3 regions of the Neorhizobium sp. BETTINA12A genome follow, and region 1 is predicted to be linked to each of the others. Evidence: predicted binding sites of a transcription regulator. Region 1 holds the regulator's gene; each other region holds the start of a gene.
What was found. Region 1 encodes HrcA, which represses chaperone genes, less so after heat shock. Its sites were predicted from a motif close to GTTAGCACTCNCNNNNNGNGAGTGCTAAC; they were not measured.
Positions count from the first base shown of each region.

Region 2: a site for HrcA is predicted at 2,101-2,129, ahead of groES (co-chaperone GroES). Genes of this name have one in related genera too.
Region 3: a site for HrcA is predicted at 1,884-1,912, ahead of groES (co-chaperone GroES). Genes of this name have one in related genera too.

Region 1 covers NZ_JALBGW010000017.1:5,025-10,633, forward strand. Annotated here, with positions in the region: gene rpoN (RNA polymerase factor sigma-54) at 1-1,516, shown strand, start outside; gene hpf (ribosome hibernation-promoting factor, HPF/YfiA family) at 1,765-2,340, shown strand; gene ptsN (PTS IIA-like nitrogen regulatory protein PtsN) at 2,418-2,882, shown strand; gene grpE (nucleotide exchange factor GrpE) at 3,085-3,726, opposite strand; gene hrcA (heat-inducible transcriptional repressor HrcA) at 3,845-4,924, opposite strand; gene rph (ribonuclease PH) at 5,101-5,609, shown strand, end outside.
Region 2 covers NZ_JALBGW010000001.1:79,768-85,376, forward strand. Annotated here, with positions in the region: gene groL (chaperonin GroEL) at 51-1,685, opposite strand; gene groES (co-chaperone GroES) at 1,752-2,048, opposite strand; gene MOV61_RS00390 (J domain-containing protein) at 2,231-2,839, opposite strand; gene MOV61_RS00395 (FAD-binding oxidoreductase) at 3,006-4,262, opposite strand; gene MOV61_RS00400 (tripartite tricarboxylate transporter permease) at 4,297-5,609, opposite strand, start outside.
Region 3 covers NZ_JALBGW010000106.1:7,325-12,933, forward strand. Annotated here, with positions in the region: gene MOV61_RS21070 (bifunctional riboflavin kinase/FAD synthetase) at 1-625, opposite strand, end outside; gene MOV61_RS21075 (TIGR01459 family HAD-type hydrolase) at 665-1,513, opposite strand; gene groES (co-chaperone GroES) at 1,967-2,263, shown strand; gene groL (chaperonin GroEL) at 2,322-3,965, shown strand; gene clpB (ATP-dependent chaperone ClpB) at 4,256-5,609, opposite strand, start outside.

The sequences.
Region 1 (5,609 bases):
GCTGGTGATGACGCCGCAGCTGATGCAATCCATCCAGCTGCTGCAGATGACGCATTTCGAACTCAACCAGTTCATCGCCCAGGAAGTCGAAAAGAACCCGCTGCTCGAAATTACGTCAAACGAGAGCGAAAACGACGCGGAAACAGGCTTCGAAACCGCCGACGACTTTGACCCGACCGAAGGCCGCGAGAGTTCGGCAGTGGCCGAAGTCGATAGCGGCTGGTACGAGGGGTCCTCCTCCATCAGCGCCGAAAGGCTTGGCGAAGGGCTCGACACGGGCTTCGAAAACGTCTTCCCCGACGATGGCCCGGCGCGGCGCGCCGACGCCCCGGAACTGCTCAGCCAATGGAAATCGATGCCGGGCGGCGATGCCGGCGAAGACTACGACCTGGATGATTTCGTCGCCGGCCAGGTGACGCTACGCGATCACCTGAACCAGCAGATCCCCTTCCTGATCGTCGATGCGGCCGACCGCCTGATTGCCCGGCATCTCGTCGATCAGCTGGACGAGGCCGGTTATATGCTCGGCGATATCGAGGAGATCGCCGCCCGCCTCGGCAAAAGCGCCGAGAATGTAGAAGCCATCCTCCGCTCGCTGCAGACGCTCGATCCGCCGGGCGTCTTCGCGCGATCGCTCAGCGAATGTCTGGCAATCCAGCTTCGGGAAAAAGACCGGCTCGACCCGGCCATGGATGCGCTGATCAGACATCTGGATCTGCTGGGCAAACGCGACTTCGCCTCGCTTCGAAAGATCTGCGGCGTCGACGACGAAGACCTCATCGACATGCTGGCAGAAATCCGCTGCCTCAACCCGAAGCCCGGCGCCGGCTTCGAGCGCGGCATGTCTGAGACGATTTCGCCGGATATCGTCGTGCGCGCGGCGCCCGACGGCAGCTGGATGGTCGAGCTCAATCCGGACACCCTCCCGCGCGTCCTAGTAAACCACAGCTATTTCCAGACGGTGTCCAAGCACTGCCCGAAAAACGGGGACGACCACAACTTCCTTTCCGAATGCATGCAGAATGCCAATTGGCTGACGCGCAGCCTCGACCAGCGGGCCAAGACGATCATGAAGGTGGCCGCCGAAATCGTCCGGCAACAGGATGCCTTCCTGATGCACGGCGTCGATCACCTGCGCCCGCTCAACCTCAAGACCGTCGCCGAAGCGATCAAGATGCATGAATCGACGGTCAGCCGCGTAACCTCCAACAAATACATGCTGACGCCGCGGGGGCTGTTCGAACTCAAATATTTCTTCACGGTGTCGATCGGCTCGGCCGAAGAGGGCGGCGACAGCCATTCGGCGGAGGCCGTGCGCCATCGGATTCGCCTGCTGATCGCCCAGGAAACGCCTGAGACGGTGCTCTCCGATGACGATATCGTCGTCAGCCTGAAACGCGGCGGGGTCGAGCTCGCGCGCCGGACCGTCGCGAAGTACCGCGAGGCGATGAACATTCCTTCTTCCGTCCAGCGCCGTCGCGAAAAGCGCGCGATCGCGGGGGTCGCGGCGTTCTGAGATACCGGCGAAACACCCGGGTTTCCACAGGCCTACGTAGAAATCCAAAGGTCCGCTGCCGTTGACATTTAAAACATCGGGCGCTAGAAGCCCGCCGCAACTGCACGGGGCATGGCACGAAACGTATCCCATTATCCAGACAGGCATCGATTGCAGCAATTTGGCCCAGTCGCATGTGAACGGCTTGGATGCGGGGACGGCTTGGCGTAGACTGGAACACGCAAGTCACGACAAGAAGGAAGAACTCCATGAGTGTGCGTGTATCCGGTAAGCATATGGAAATTGGCGATTCGTTCCGTCAAAGGATCGAGGACCAAATCGGAGAAGCGGTTACAAAATACTTCGACGGAGGCTACTCAGGCCAAGTCATCGTGGAAAAGGCTGGTTCGCGCTTTTCTGCCGACTGCAAGGTGCATCTCGATACCGGGATCGTCCTGCATGCGGCTGGCGAGGCGAATGATCCGCAGATCAGTTTCGATGCCGCAGCACAGCGGATCGAAAAACGTCTGCGCCGCTACAAGCGGCGGCTCAAGGATCATCATGCCGGCAACCATGTGAATGGTTATGCGGAAGTTGCCTACACTGTTATGGACAGCGTACCGGATGAAGGGGAGGAAGTGCCCGAGGATTTCGCGCCGACCATCGTCGCGGAAAGTTCGAAGCAGTTGAAGACGATGACGGTCGCAAGTGCCGTCATGGCACTTGATATGACAGACGAGCCTGTTCTTCTGTTCCGTAGCCCCGGCAAGGAACATCTGAACATTGTGTACCGCCGCAATGACGGCAATATTGGCTGGATCGATTCCACCAATATCAAGAACTAACAACTTGGGGAGAGCGTCGGAGACGGCGCTCCCCTTCGCCTAGGGCACAAGCTCTTGCGGCACGAAGGATGAAGAGAATGGCATTGGCAGATTTGCTGCAGCAAGATGCGATTATTCCTGCCCTAAAGGTAAACTCCAAAAAGCAGCTATTGCAGGAGCTGGCGGCCAAGGCTTCCAAGTTGACGGGCGTGAGCGAACGAGAAATCTTCGACATCATCCTGCAGCGCGAGCGGCTCGGTTCCACCGGCGTCGGCCACGGCATCGCCATCCCGCACGGCAAGCTCAACAGCATCTCGTCGATCAAGGGTATTTTCGCGCGCCTTGAAGCGCCGGTCGATTTCGAAGCGCTCGACGACGAGCCGGTCGATCTGGTGTTCCTGCTGCTGGCACCCGAAGGCGCGGGCGCCGATCACCTGAAGGCCCTGTCGCGTATTGCCCGCGTGTTGCGCGACCAGGACCTTGTCGCCAAGCTGCGCAAAACCGATTCCGCTTCGGCGATCTATGCATTCCTCAACGAGGAGCAGGCCAACCACGCCGCCTGACGGCATATGCATTCGTGGGGACGAAACGAACCGCCCGGCCGCTGTCAAAGCGCCGGGCGGTTTTGTTTTTGAGCCGCATTCCGCGGGGATTATGCGTGGAAACTCAACGGATCAGGAACAATCGCCAGTCCAACGAGCAAACACCAACGGGAGTGTCCGGCCTAGAATGAGAAGCAGGCTCATCGCCTGCTCCTCAAAGACTTCAGGCGCTTTTCTCACCGGCGGCTTCTGCAGAGGCTTCCGCCTTCGGTCCACCTTTTGCGACACCGACCATAGCGGGCCGCAGCACGCGTTCACCGATGGTGAAACCAGCCTGGACGACCTGGACGACGGTATTGTTCGGGACAGCAGGGTTCGGGATTTCGAACATCGCCTGGTGGAAGTTCGGGTCGAACTTCTGGCCTTCAGGATCGATCTTCTTCACGCCGTGGCGCTCCAGAGCGGACAGCATCGAGCGTTCAGTCATCTCGACGCCCTCCAGGAGCGTGGTCAGCGAGGCATCTGCCGTGGCGCGCATTTCGGTCGGCACGGCGTCCAGCGCCCGGCGCAGGTTGTCCGAAACGGCGAGCATGTCGCGTGCAAAGCCGGCCGCCGCATAGGACTTAGCGTCCTTGATTTCGCGTTCGGTGCGGCGGCGCAAGTTATCCATCTCAGCGGCAAGCCGCAGGAAGCGGTCGCGCAACTCGTTGTTTTCGGCCTTCAGCAATTCCAGCGGATCAGGTTCGGCGGCAGGCGCCTCGGCATTCTTCTGGTTGGCCGCGTCCTCAAGAGCAGATGCTACGGCTTCCGCGGCGTTCTCCGCGGCAGTTGCGTCAGGTCCGTTCTTGTTGGTTTCGTCGGTCATGACGGTCTCCGGTTATTCTTGACTTCGATTTACGGGCTTGGATTTGTGCCCGATATCGAGGTTTAAGGTGGAAAAATCAAGGCTTGCTGGGAAACTTGGGCCGGTCCGGCCGCAAAATTCAGCGCGACAGCCTGGCAAGCAGCTGCGCGGTGTAATCCACCATCGGCACGATGCGGGAATAATTGAGCCGCGTCGGCCCGATGACACCGACGGCACCGACGATGCGGTCCTCGCCGTCGCGATAAGGCGCCACGATGAGCGACGAGCCGGAAAGCGAAAACAGCTTGTTTTCCGAGCCGATGAAGATCCGGACGCCCGGCCCCTTTTCGGCGAGATCAAGAATCTCGATCAGACTGTCCTTCTTTTCGAGATCATCGAAAAGCAGCCGCAAACGATCGAGATCGGCAACATCCGCCAGGCCTTCGAGCAGATTGGCCCGGCCGCGGACGATCAGTTGGGTCGGCTTTCCTTCCTCGCTGTCGCCGGACCAGACCGCAAGACCGCGCTCGACCAGTTCCTGCGAGAGCGCATAAAGCTCGCCCTGGACTTGGTCCTTGAGGGTCTTCAACTGGCCACGCAGTTCCGGCAGGGTCTGGCCGCTCAGGTGGGCATTGAGGAAATTCGCCGCCTCGGTCAGCTGCGACGAGGTCACGCCGGCGGGCAATTCGATGATGCGGTTTTCGACCTGGTTGTGATCGCCGACCAGCACGGCGAGCGCCTTGGTCGGCTCCAGGCGGATGAACTCGACATGCTTGAGAACCGGATCGCTCTTGGTGGTAATGACGATGCCGGCGCCGCGCGAGACCCCCGACAACATGCGGCTAGCCTCCGCCATCAGGCTTTCCATCGGCTGATCTCGGTCGGCCGGGCGGATCTGCCGGTCGATATTGGCACGTTCCTCGGCCGACAGGTCCCCGACCTGCATGAAGGCGTCAACGAAAAACCGGAGCCCCGACTGGGTCGGCAGGCGCCCGGCGCTGATATGCGGGGAATAGATGAGGCCGAGCTCCTCGAGATCGCTCATCACATTGCGCACCGAAGCCGGCGACAAGGAGATGGGCAGCAGCCGTGAAAGATTGCGGGAACCGAGTGGCTCACCGTTTTCCAGGTAGCTTTCCACGATGCGGCGGAAAATTTCGCGCGAACGGTCATCGAGCACAGAGCCGCTGTCCCTACCCGTCGATGCCGAAAATCCCATCTAGACCTTCACCGTTCCGTTGATCATTCGACAAAATATAGTCATTCGACGCGCCTTCTCCAAAGGGAAAATTGCGCCAGCCAGGATCATTCGCTTGCACACTCATCAGGGCTTTTTCTTTGCAAAAGCTCGGCCGGGGCCTTAGAAGGCGGAAACAGAAATCCAGGGAGTGAAGCATGCGGCCTTCAGGCAGACAGTTGAACCAGATGCGCAAGGTCTCGTTCGAGCGCAATTTCTCCAAGCACGCGGAAGGTTCCTGCCTCGTGAAGTTCGGCGACACGCATGTGCTCTGCACCGCGAGTCTTGAAGAAAAGACGCCGCCGTGGCTGCGCAACAGCGGCAAAGGCTGGGTGACGGCCGAATACGGCATGCTGCCGCGCGCCACCGGCGACCGCATGAAGCGCGAAGCCGCCAGCGGCAAGCAGGGCGGCCGCACCCAGGAAATCCAGCGCCTGATCGGTCGGTCCTTGCGCGCCGTCATCGATCTCGAAGCACTCGGCGAAAAGCAGATCACCATCGACTGCGACGTCATCCAGGCGGATGGCGGCACGCGCACCGCCTCGATCACCGGTGGCTGGATTGCGCTCTACGACTGCCTGAAGTGGATGGAAGCCCGCTCGATGACCAAGGTCGACAAGGTGCTGAAGGACCATGTCGCGGCGATCTCCTGCGGCATCTTTGCCGG
Region 2 (5,609 bases), on a different contig from region 1:
CGGAGCCCTTCACCGCGAACGGCTTATTCGAGTTCCCGATTGGGAACCGTTTACATCATGCCGCCCATGCCGCCCATGTCAGGCATGCCGCCGCCGGCAGCATCCTTCTTCGGCAGATCGGCGATCATGGCTTCCGTCGTCACCAGCAGGCCGGCAACCGAAGCCGCGTTCTGCAGAGCCGTGCGAACCACCTTGACCGGATCGACGATGCCCATGGCGATCATGTCGCCAAATTCGCCGGTCTGGGCGTTGTAGCCGTAGTTGTCGGTGTTGCTTTCCAGGATCTTGCCAACCACGATCGAACCTTCGTCACCGGCATTCTCGGCAATCTGACGAACCAGAGACTGCAGGGCCTTGCGGATGATGCTGATCCCGGCATTCTGATCCTCATTCTCGCCCTTGATGTTCAGAAGGATGGAGGCGCGAAGAAGGGCTGTCCCCCCGCCAGGCACGATACCTTCTTCGACCGCTGCACGCGTCGCGTTGAGGGCGTCGTCGATACGGTCCTTCTTTTCCTTGACTTCGACTTCCGTCGAGCCGCCGACGCGGATCACGGCAACGCCGCCGGCCAGCTTGGCCAGACGTTCCTGCAGCTTTTCGCGGTCGTAGTCCGAAGTGGTTTCCTCGATCTGAGCCTTGATCTGGCCGATGCGTCCGTCAATATCCGCCTTGGTGCCCGCACCGTCGACGACGGTGGTGTTCTCCTTGGTGATCGAGACCTTCTTGGCGCGGCCGAGCATCTCGAGCGTGACGTTTTCGAGCTTGATGCCGAGGTCTTCCGAGATCACGGTGCCGCCGGTCAGGATCGCCAGATCCTCCAGCATGGCCTTGCGGCGATCGCCGAAGCCCGGAGCCTTGACGGCCGCGATCTTGAGACCGCCACGCAGCTTGTTGACGACGAGCGTTGCAAGAGCCTCGCCTTCCACGTCCTCGGAAATGATCAGCAGCGGCTTGCCGCTCTGGACGACGGCTTCCAGGATAGGAAGCATGGCCTGCAGGTTGGAGAGCTTCTTTTCGTGCAGCAGCACGTAGGCATCTTCCAGCTCAGCCACCATCTTTTCGGCGTTGGTGACGAAGTAAGGGCTGAGGTAGCCGCGGTCGAACTGCATGCCTTCGACGACTTCGAGTTCGGTTTCGGCGGTCTTGGCTTCTTCAACGGTGATCACACCCTCATTGCCGACCTTTTGCATCGCGTCGGCAATATACTGGCCTATTTCCTTCTCGCCATTGGCCGAGATGGTGCCGACCTGGGCAATCTCTTCCGATGTGTTGATCTTCTTGGCCTTGGCAAGCAGGTCCTTGACGACGGCGGTGACTGCAAGATCGATGCCACGCTTCAGGTCCATCGGGTTCATGCCGGCTGCAACAGCCTTGCCGCCTTCGCGAACGATCGCCTGGGCGAGAACGGTTGCAGTCGTGGTGCCGTCGCCGGCGACGTCGTTGGTCTTCGAAGCGACTTCGCGAACCATCTGGGCGCCCATGTTTTCGAACTTGTCGTCAAGTTCGATTTCCTTGGCGACGGCAACGCCGTCCTTGGTGATGCGCGGTGCGCCGTAGGATTTGTCGATCACCACGTTGCGGCCCTTCGGACCGAGCGTGACCTTGACTGCATCGGCAAGAATGTCGACGCCGCGCAGCAGCTTTTCGCGTGCATCACGGCCGAATTTGATCTGTTTGGCAGACATGGCAATAACTCCCGGGCCATTGGCCCTATAGTCGTCATCAAAAGGAAATAAAGAAGCGCCCGAAAATCAGGCGATGACGCCCATGACGTCTGCTTCCTTCATGATCAACAGGTCTTCGCCGTTGAACTTGATCTCGGTGCCGGACCACTTGCCGAACAGGATGCGGTCGCCGGCCTTGACATCGAGGGGAACGATCTTGCCGCTCTCGTCACGCGCTCCGGTGCCAACGGCGACGATCTCGCCTTCCTGCGGCTTTTCCTTGGCGGTATCGGGAATGATGATCCCGCCCTTGGTCTTGGCTTCAGCCTCGATACGGCGCACGACGACGCGGTCGTGCAACGGCCGAAAAATGGTATTATTCATTTGGGTTCCTTGGCGAGAGCGCAGCCCAATGGCGGGTTCCCGATCGGATATCCTTAGCACTCTTATGCTGAGAGTGCTAGAGCGATTCGTGCCTTAGTTGTGATCCGCCATCCGTGGCACCTCCCTTTGTCGGAGGTACACGCCGCTGCCACCGAGACTACCGCAGATCCCTTGCCACGCCCCTAGCAGAAGCCGTTGAGCTTGAGGATCTTATGGGCGTCAATCGACGCCCGAAGCTCGTCCTCAGAGTTGCGCTCTCCATGGTTTGCGTCCGGATGGTGCATTTTGAGCCTCTGCTTGTAGCGGCTTCTGATCTCCTCCGGCGTTGCATCCGGCGAAAGATCGAGGGTCTCGAAAGCCTTGGCCTCCAATACCTTGAGCTTGCGTCGCTGAAGATCCACTTGTGCTGCCTGGCGTTCTGCAGCGCTTTTACGTGCGTTCGTTGCCTTTGCAGAACCGGAGCGAGCCGTCGACGGGAGCGGCATTTCCGACGCGCGATTGATACCAGTACCCCAAGTCGGGCGGCTGCCGTTTGCCGCCTCCGTCTGATAGCGCCTAATTAAAGGGTCAGACAGATTTGGCGCAAAGTTATAACCTTTGCCGTATTCCCTTACATGCTCGGGACAGAACAGCAGATACAGCCCTTCAGCATCTCGCCCGACGGGAGCGCGATGGGTGCCATTCTTTTCGCACCCGTCCCATTGGCATTTCGCACGGCTTGGTTCGTGGTCCGGGGCCGGTTTTTTGCGGGTCGACCGCAGGCCAACAAATATCTTTGAATCAGACGTCATCGCGCCTTATACGACCGGCCAATCCTCTCGGCAACGAATATGGATCGCCCAGCCGCATAGATTTTCGAACTGGGGGATCGCCGGATGCCGTCGAAGCGCATGAAAGCAGGGATTAGGGCCATTTCAGCCGCATGATGTTCTCCGACACGATCCTGCAGATTGCGGATTAGCGAAAACGGGCGGCGGACAGCGCGGATAGATCGATGGCACATTCGCGCCCAGCGATCAGGCCTGCAACAAGCGCGCCGCTGACCGGTCCGGCTGCAAGGCCGACGTGACCGTGGCCAAACGCGTGAACGATATCTTCGGAAGACTTCGAAAAACCGATCACCGGAAGGCCGTCCGCAGTCGAGGGCCGATGCCCCATCCACCGATCGATATTTTTACCTTCGGATAGATCCGATAGTGCCGGATAGGTTCCTCTGGCGTGTTTCAGCAGGATTTCGGCGCGGGTCCAGTCCGGGTTTTCCTCAACGCTTGCCAGCTCGACCTGTCCGGCAATACGAAGTCCGGCAAGGCTCGGATTGTTGCCCATCTTGCCGTCGCTCGGCATGATCGGCATCTCCCCCTTGGCCAGATGATAGGGAATGACTACGTGATAACCGCGCTCGCTCTGCATCGGGATTGTGTCACCGGCCAACGCGGCAAGCTTTTTTGAGTGTATACCGGCAGCGATGACGGCCTTGTCGCACATCACGGTGCCCGCCTCTGTCCGGATACCGGAAAGCCGGTTGCCGGTAAGATCGAAACCGGTCGCCCTAGCATTGATGCGGTGGGCGCCAAGATCCACCGCATGATCGACCATTGCTGCGACATAACCTCCCGGATCCACGCAATGACCACCATCCTCAACGAAGGCAGCAAAGGAGTAACGGGATGAAAGATTCGGCTCGAGTTCATGCAACTCTGCCGAAGATAGTTCTCGATAGGAAACGCCGTTGTCGCGTCGCAGGCGCCACGCAAAAGTCTCTGCCTCGAAAGCCGCTCGGTCCTGGTACACGTAGAGCAGGCCCCTGCGCCGGATAAGATCCGGCCGTCCGATTTCCTCTGCCAGCGCCGCATGCCGGGATGGAGCATCGTGCAGGAGGCTCGCCAGAATTTGCGCGGTCCGTTCAACCTTGGCTTCCGTCGAACCGGCCAGCACGAAGCGCAGCAGCCAGGGCGCGAGACGCGCCAGATGCCGCCAGCGGATGGTCAGCGGTCCGGAAGGGTCGGCAAGATAGCCGGGCACCTTCCTCCAGAGGCCGGGCATCGACATCGGGATGATCGAGGCAGGGCTCAGCCAGCCGCTGTTGCCATAACTTGCGGCGTGGCGACCGCCGGGCTGTTCGGGTTCGACGATGGTGACCTCGTGCCCGTCTCTCAACAGCTCGAGTGCCGTCGCTGCGCCGACGATACCCGCTCCAATGACCACTACATGCATGGTGTTTCACTCTGCGTGTCCAAAATAAGCCGGTTCATTCCTGAAATGCCTCTTCGCGGACGGCCTTGATCTTCGGCAGTGCGACCGCGAGGATGGCGAGCACAGCAAGGACAAGCAGACCCGCCGAAATCGGACGATCGACAAAAATGCCGGGATTGCCACGGGCGAGGAACATGGCCCTACGGAAATTCTCTTCCATCATCGGCCCGAGAATGAGGCCCATCACCAGTGGTGCCGGATCGCAATCAAGCTTGGCGAAGATGTAGCCGGCGACGCCGAAGGCTCCAAGCAGCCAAAGATCGAAGACCGAGTTGCTGAGCGAGAATGCGCCAATCGAGCAGAACACCACGATAGCCGGAAAGAGATAGTGGAAAGGCATCGTCAGCAAGCGGGTCCAGATGCCGATCAGTGGCAGGTTCAAGACCAGCAGCATGAGGTTGCCGACCCACATCGACACAATGACGCCCCAGAACACGTCGGGATGTTCGGAAATCAGCGTCGGCCCGGGTGCGATACCTTGCATGATCAGAGCGCCGAACATCAAGGCCATGACGGCGTTTGCCGGTAGGCCGAGCGTGAGCAGCGGGACGAACGAGGTCTGCGCACCGGCATTGTTGGCGCTCTCGGGCGATGCAACGCCTTCGATCGCACCACCGCCGAAACCTTCGGGCGGATTGGCAACGCGCTTCTCTATGGCATAGGCGGCGAAGGCAGCGAGAAGCGCGCCTCCACCCGGCAGAAGTCCCAGCACGGAACCGATCCCGGTGCCCCGAAGGATCGGCGCAACCATCCTGCGCCAGTCTTCCCGCGACGGGATCATCGAGAAGAATGGTGCGTTGATGGCCGTGCGGCTTTCCGGGTTTTCCAGATCCTTGATCAACTCGCCAATGCCGAATAATCCCATCGCCACCACGACGAAATTGATACCGCTCGACATCTCTTCGAAACCGAGCGTGAAGCGCGGCACGGCAGTTTGTACGTCCTGGCCGACAAGACCGACCAGAATGCCGATGAAGACCATGGCAAGTGCCTTCGGCAGCGATCCGCGCGAAAGCACGACCGAGGCGACAAGCCCGAGGATCATCAGGGAGAAGTACTCCGCGGGGCCGAACAGCAATCCAATTTCGGCAAGCGAGGGCGCAAACAGCGCCAGCAACAGCGTGGCGACGGTGCCGGCGAAAAAAGAGCCGATCGCCGCTGTCGACAGTGCCACGCCCGCTCGTCCGTTGCGGGCCATCTTGTAACCGTCGATCGCTGTCACCACGGACGATGCTTCACCGGGCAGATTGAGAAGGATGGCCGTTGTCGAACCGCCATATTGCGCACCGTAATAGATGCCTGCCATCA
Region 3 (5,609 bases), on a different contig from region 1:
CGAGCTGGCGGCCGAGCTTTTCGCCGCCGATCACCTCCGCCTCAAGCGTATAGCGATAACCGAGCAGGCCGGCCGCGGCGGAGACATCGCCTTCCGCCAGCAGGTCACGGATGCGGCTCGACGAGATCACCTCCGCATTTTCGTCTCGGAAGGCATCGACCAGTTGCACGTTAAAACCGTGCTTGGCGCCCGATGCCATCAGAAAGGCCGGACCACCTTTCCTGTCCTTGCCGAAATGAAAGTCGAAGCCGGTGACGACGGCGCTGGCTGCCAGCCAATCCACGAGAATGGTCTGGATGAACTCTTCCGCCGAGCGGGTCGCGAACTCGCGGGTGAAGGGATATTCGATCACCGAGCGGAAACCCATGGCCTCGAGCAGGCGAGCCTTGAGCGGCGCCGGGGTCAGGCGGAAGACCGGTTCTTCAGGGCGGAAAACGGTGCGCGGATGCGGCTCGAAGGTCAGCACCAGGGCGGGTACGCCGTGCTGTTCGGCAAGTGCCAGCGCGCGCTCCAATACGCTGCGATGGCCGCGATGCACGCCGTCGAAATTGCCGATGGCGATGACGCCGCCCTTCAACTCCTCGGGCAGCGGTTCCTTCTTCTCGTTACGATGGAAGACAGTCATGCGCGGATTCCGGTTCAGGCCCAATTCAGGCCCAGGGGGCTATGCGAGGCGCGGCATCCAGTATTTCGGCGCGGCATTTTCCCGCTTCAGCCAGGCGTTGAGGATCGCCTCGTCGGTCTGGCCGTTGACGGTATATTCCGAAACATGGATGCCCCCGCTGATATAAAGCAGGTCGAGGCCGTATGCGAGCGCGCCGCGCACGTCGGTCGGCATGCCGTCGCCGATCGCCAGCACCCGGTTCATCGGAAAATCGCCGCGCACTTCTCGGGCAGCTTCGATCGTCGCCTCGTAGATCGGGCGATGCGGCTTGCCGGCGACGCGGGTCTTGCCGCCGAACTCTTCGTAATAGGCCGCCACCGCGCCGGCGCAGGGGATGATCTTGTGGCCGCGCTCGACGACGAGATCCGGGTTGGCGCAGATGAAAGGCACGTCGCGCTTGGCAAACGCCATCAACATGTCGGTATAATCTTCCGGTACTTCTTTCTCGTCGTCGAAAAAGCCGGTGCAGACGATGCATTCGGCTTCGTCGGCCGGGACCACCTCGACGCCGAGCCCGTCGAACAAGTTGAGGTCGCGTTCGGGACCGATCAGAAAAACCTTTTTCGGACCGTCAACGATCAGGTGCTGGGTGACGTCGCCTGACGTGACGATCCGGTCATAGGTGCCGTCTGGCACGCCAAGCGCGCGCATCTGCTCTATGACGCCGGGTGCCGTGCGCGGCGAATTGGTGATCAGCACGACGGTGGCGCCGGCTTCGCGGGCTGCGGCGAGCGCCTTGCAGGAATGCTGGAAAGCCTCGACACCGTTGTGAACCACACCCCAGACGTCCGAGAGGACGACGTCGTAGTCGCCGATCACTTCGCTCAGATTGCCGATGCGCTTTGCCATGTAATATTCCCATCTCGCAAGTCCCGGGTCACATGACAAACCCGGTTGAGGATTACAAGAGATAATCGGGAGAAAAACCGCGACGAGATCGCCGACGTCGGCGGGGATAACTCTTCGCACCGGTGCCCGGATCGCAGCCGCGTCGGCGCCATTCTTCCACCAAAGTCCCGTGCAACATGCCGACCTGCCCGAAGGGGTGGCCGAAACGAGAGACCCCGAGGTGGCCGAAGACGGCCGTCAGTTCCGCGAGACAACAGGCGTTCAGCCAGCATCCGTATCGTTAAGCGTATTTCGTATGAAGTTCCGAGCCGTCTCGAAAATTTTACGGCCGTTCTTGACTCATCCGCCGGCCAGCCTTATTTCGACGCGGGCTGGCACTCTCCAACCGGGAGTGCTAACAGCACCGAGATACGGGTTTCACCCGTCCATGTCATTTGATCGAGGGATTAGACAATGGCAAGCACCAATTTCCGCCCCCTTCATGACCGCGTCGTTGTTCGTCGCGTCGAATCCGAAGCCAAGACCAAGGGCGGCATCATCATTCCTGATACCGCCAAGGAAAAGCCGCAGGAAGGCGAAATCGTCGCCGTCGGCACCGGCACCCGCGACGACAAGGGCAATATCACTGCTCTCGACGTCAAGGCTGGCGATCGCGTCCTGTTCGGCAAGTGGTCGGGCACCGAAGTCAAGCTCGATGGCGAAGACCTTCTGATCATGAAGGAATCCGACATCATGGGCATCATCGGCTGATTTCCGCCGGTTACTCTTCATTCTAAATCGCTGACACCCCTTTTCAGGAGTTATCAAAATGGCAGCCAAAGAAATCAAGTTCGGCCGCACCGCGCGCGAAAAGATGCTGCGCGGCGTCGACATTCTTGCCGATGCAGTCAAGGTAACGCTCGGCCCGAAGGGCCGTAACGTCATCATCGACAAGTCCTTCGGCGCTCCGCGCATCACCAAGGACGGCGTATCGGTCGCCAAGGAAATCGAACTTGACGACAAGTTCGAAAACATGGGCGCCCAGATGGTCCGCGAAGTTGCTTCGAAGACCAACGACATCGCCGGCGACGGCACCACGACTGCGACCGTTCTTGCCCAGGCGATCGTTCGCGAAGGCAACAAGGCCGTTGCAGCCGGCATGAACCCGATGGATCTGAAGCGCGGCATCGACCTCGCCGTTGCAGACGTCGTCAAGGATCTCCAGGCCAAGGCCAAGAAGATCTCGACCTCGGAAGAAGTCGCACAGGTCGGCACGATCTCCGCAAACGGCGACAAGCAGGTCGGTCTCGACATCGCTGAAGCCATGCAGAAGGTCGGCAACGAGGGTGTGATCACGGTTGAAGAAGCCAAGACCGCCGAAACCGAACTCGAAGTCGTCGAAGGCATGCAGTTCGACCGCGGCTACCTGTCGCCCTACTTCGTCACCAACCCGGAAAAGATGGTCGCCGATCTCGACGACGCTTTCATTCTCCTCCACGAGAAGAAGCTCTCGAACCTGCAGGCGATGCTCCCGGTTCTCGAAGCCGTCGTTCAGACCGGCAAGCCGCTGCTGATCATCGCTGAAGACGTCGAAGGCGAAGCTCTTGCAACGCTCGTCGTCAACAAGCTGCGCGGTGGCCTCAAGATCGCTGCCGTCAAGGCTCCGGGCTTCGGCGACCGCCGCAAGGCCATGCTCGAAGACATCGCCATCCTGACGGGCGGCACTGTCATCTCCGAAGACCTCGGCATCAAGCTCGAAAATGTCACGCTCGACATGCTCGGCCGCACCAAGAAGGTCTCGATCTCCAAGGAAAACACCACGATCGTCGACGGCGCCGGCTCCAAGGCCGACATCGAAGGCCGCGTTGGTCAGATCAAGGCTCAGATCGAAGAAACCACTTCCGACTACGACCGCGAAAAGCTGCAGGAACGTCTGGCCAAGCTGGCTGGCGGCGTTGCCGTGATCCGCGTCGGCGGCTCGACGGAAGTCGAAGTCAAGGAAAAGAAGGACCGCATCGACGACGCCCTCAACGCGACGCGCGCTGCCGTTCAGGAAGGCATCGTACCGGGCGGCGGCGTTGCCCTGCTGCGTTCCTCCGTCAAGATCACCGCAAAGGGTGCAAACGACGACCAGGAAGCCGGCATCAACATCGTTCGCCGCGCTCTTCAGTCGCTGGTTCGCCAGATCGCTGAAAACGCTGGTGACGAAGCTTCGATCGTGGTCGGCAAGATCCTCGAAAAGAACGAAGACAACTACGGCTACAACGCCCAGACGTCTGAATATGGCGACATGATCACCATGGGCATCGTCGATCCGCTCAAGGTCGTTCGCACGGCTCTGCAGAACGCAGCTTCGGTTGCTTCGCTGCTGATCACCACCGAAGCCATGATTGCCGAACTTCCGAAGAAGGAATCGGCTGGCGGCGGCATGCCTGGCGGCATGGGCGGCATGGGCGGCATGGACATGATGTGATAGGCGCAAGCCTATCGCGGAAGCCGCCCCTCACCTCACGTGGTTCAGCGCGTCAAGCGCGCTGAACAGGCGGCAAGAAGCAGCCTAGTTTGAAAACGATTTAGGGCTCCGGTTTGACCGGGGCCCTTTCTGTTTGAGGCTCCGCGAGCGCACTTCGCGAAACAGACCTGGCCCCGACCCGTTCCAAACCGTCCCCCAATGAAATGGCCGCACTGTTTCCGGTGCGGCCATTCTTTGACTGAGCTGTTCGACGCCTCACGCTGGGCTTGCGGAGCCGCCGTTTTGGCAGGTTATGCGGCTTCGCTGACCGCCCGCTTGACGCGGAAGAGCAACCGGTCGGAACCGGCACTCACCGCAACGGCCGATCCATCCGGGATTTGGCCGCCGAGGATCTGTTCGGCGAGCGGATCCTGCATGAACTTCTGGATCACCCGCTTCAGCGGACGAGCGCCGTAGACCGGATCGTAGCCCTTGTCGGCCAGCCATTCGCGGGCGTCGGGACCGAGATCGATGCTGATCTTCCGCTCCGCCAGAAGCGACAGCAGCCGCTTCATCTGGATATCGACGATCGCACCCATCTCGTTGCGCTTCAGGCGATGGAACAGGATGATCTCGTCGACGCGGTTCAAAAATTCAGGCCGGAACGAGGCTTTCACGACGTCCATCACCTGTTCGCGCACGCTTTCGGAATCCTCGCCCTCGCGAAGGGCGGTCAGGTATTCCGCTCCGAGATTGGAGGTCATGATGATCATCGTGTTCTTGAAGTCGACCGTGCGGCCCTGCCCGTCCGTCAGGCGCCCGTCGTCGAGCACCTGCAGAAGAACGTTGAACACGTCCGGATGCGCCTTCTCGATCTCGTCGAACAGCACGATCTGGTAGGGCTTGCGCCGCACCGCCTCGGTCAGCGCGCCGCCTTCCTCGTAACCGACATAACCCGGAGGTGCACCGATCAGCCGCGCGACCGAATGCTTCTCCATGTATTCCGACATGTCGAGACGAACCATCGCCGACTCGTCGTCGAACAGGAAGCGGGCCAGCGATTTGGTCAGCTCCGTCTTGCCGACACCGGTCGGGCCAAGGAAGATGAACGAGCCGATCGGCCGGTTCGGATCCTGCAGGCCGGCGCGCGAACGGCGAACCGCACGCGAGACGGCCTGGACCGCATCACCCTGGCCGATGACGGATTTCGCCAGTTCGTCTTCCATGCGCAGCAGCTTGTCGCGCTCGCCTTCCAGCATCTTGTCGACCGGAATGCCGGTCCAGCGCGACACCACATGGGCGATCGCATCCGGGTTCACGACTTCCTGCACCATGGCATTGGTCGAGGTATCCTGGGCTTCGGCGTCCACGAGGCGCTTTTCCAGTTCCGGGATCACGCCATAGGTCAGTTCGCCGGCACGCTGGAACTCGCCCTTGCGCTGGGCGGTCGCCAGTTCGTTGCGGGCTTCGTCGAGCTGCCGCTTCAGGTCAGCGGCAAGGCCGAGCTTCTGCTTTTCTGCCTGCCAGCGGGCCGTCAGCGCATCCGCCTGTTCTTCGAGCGAGGTCACTTCGCCTTCGAGACGCTGCAGCCGGTCGGCCGAGGCGCTATCGGTTTCCTTCTTCAAGGCTTCGCGCTCGATCTTCAGCTGCATGATGCGGCGGTCG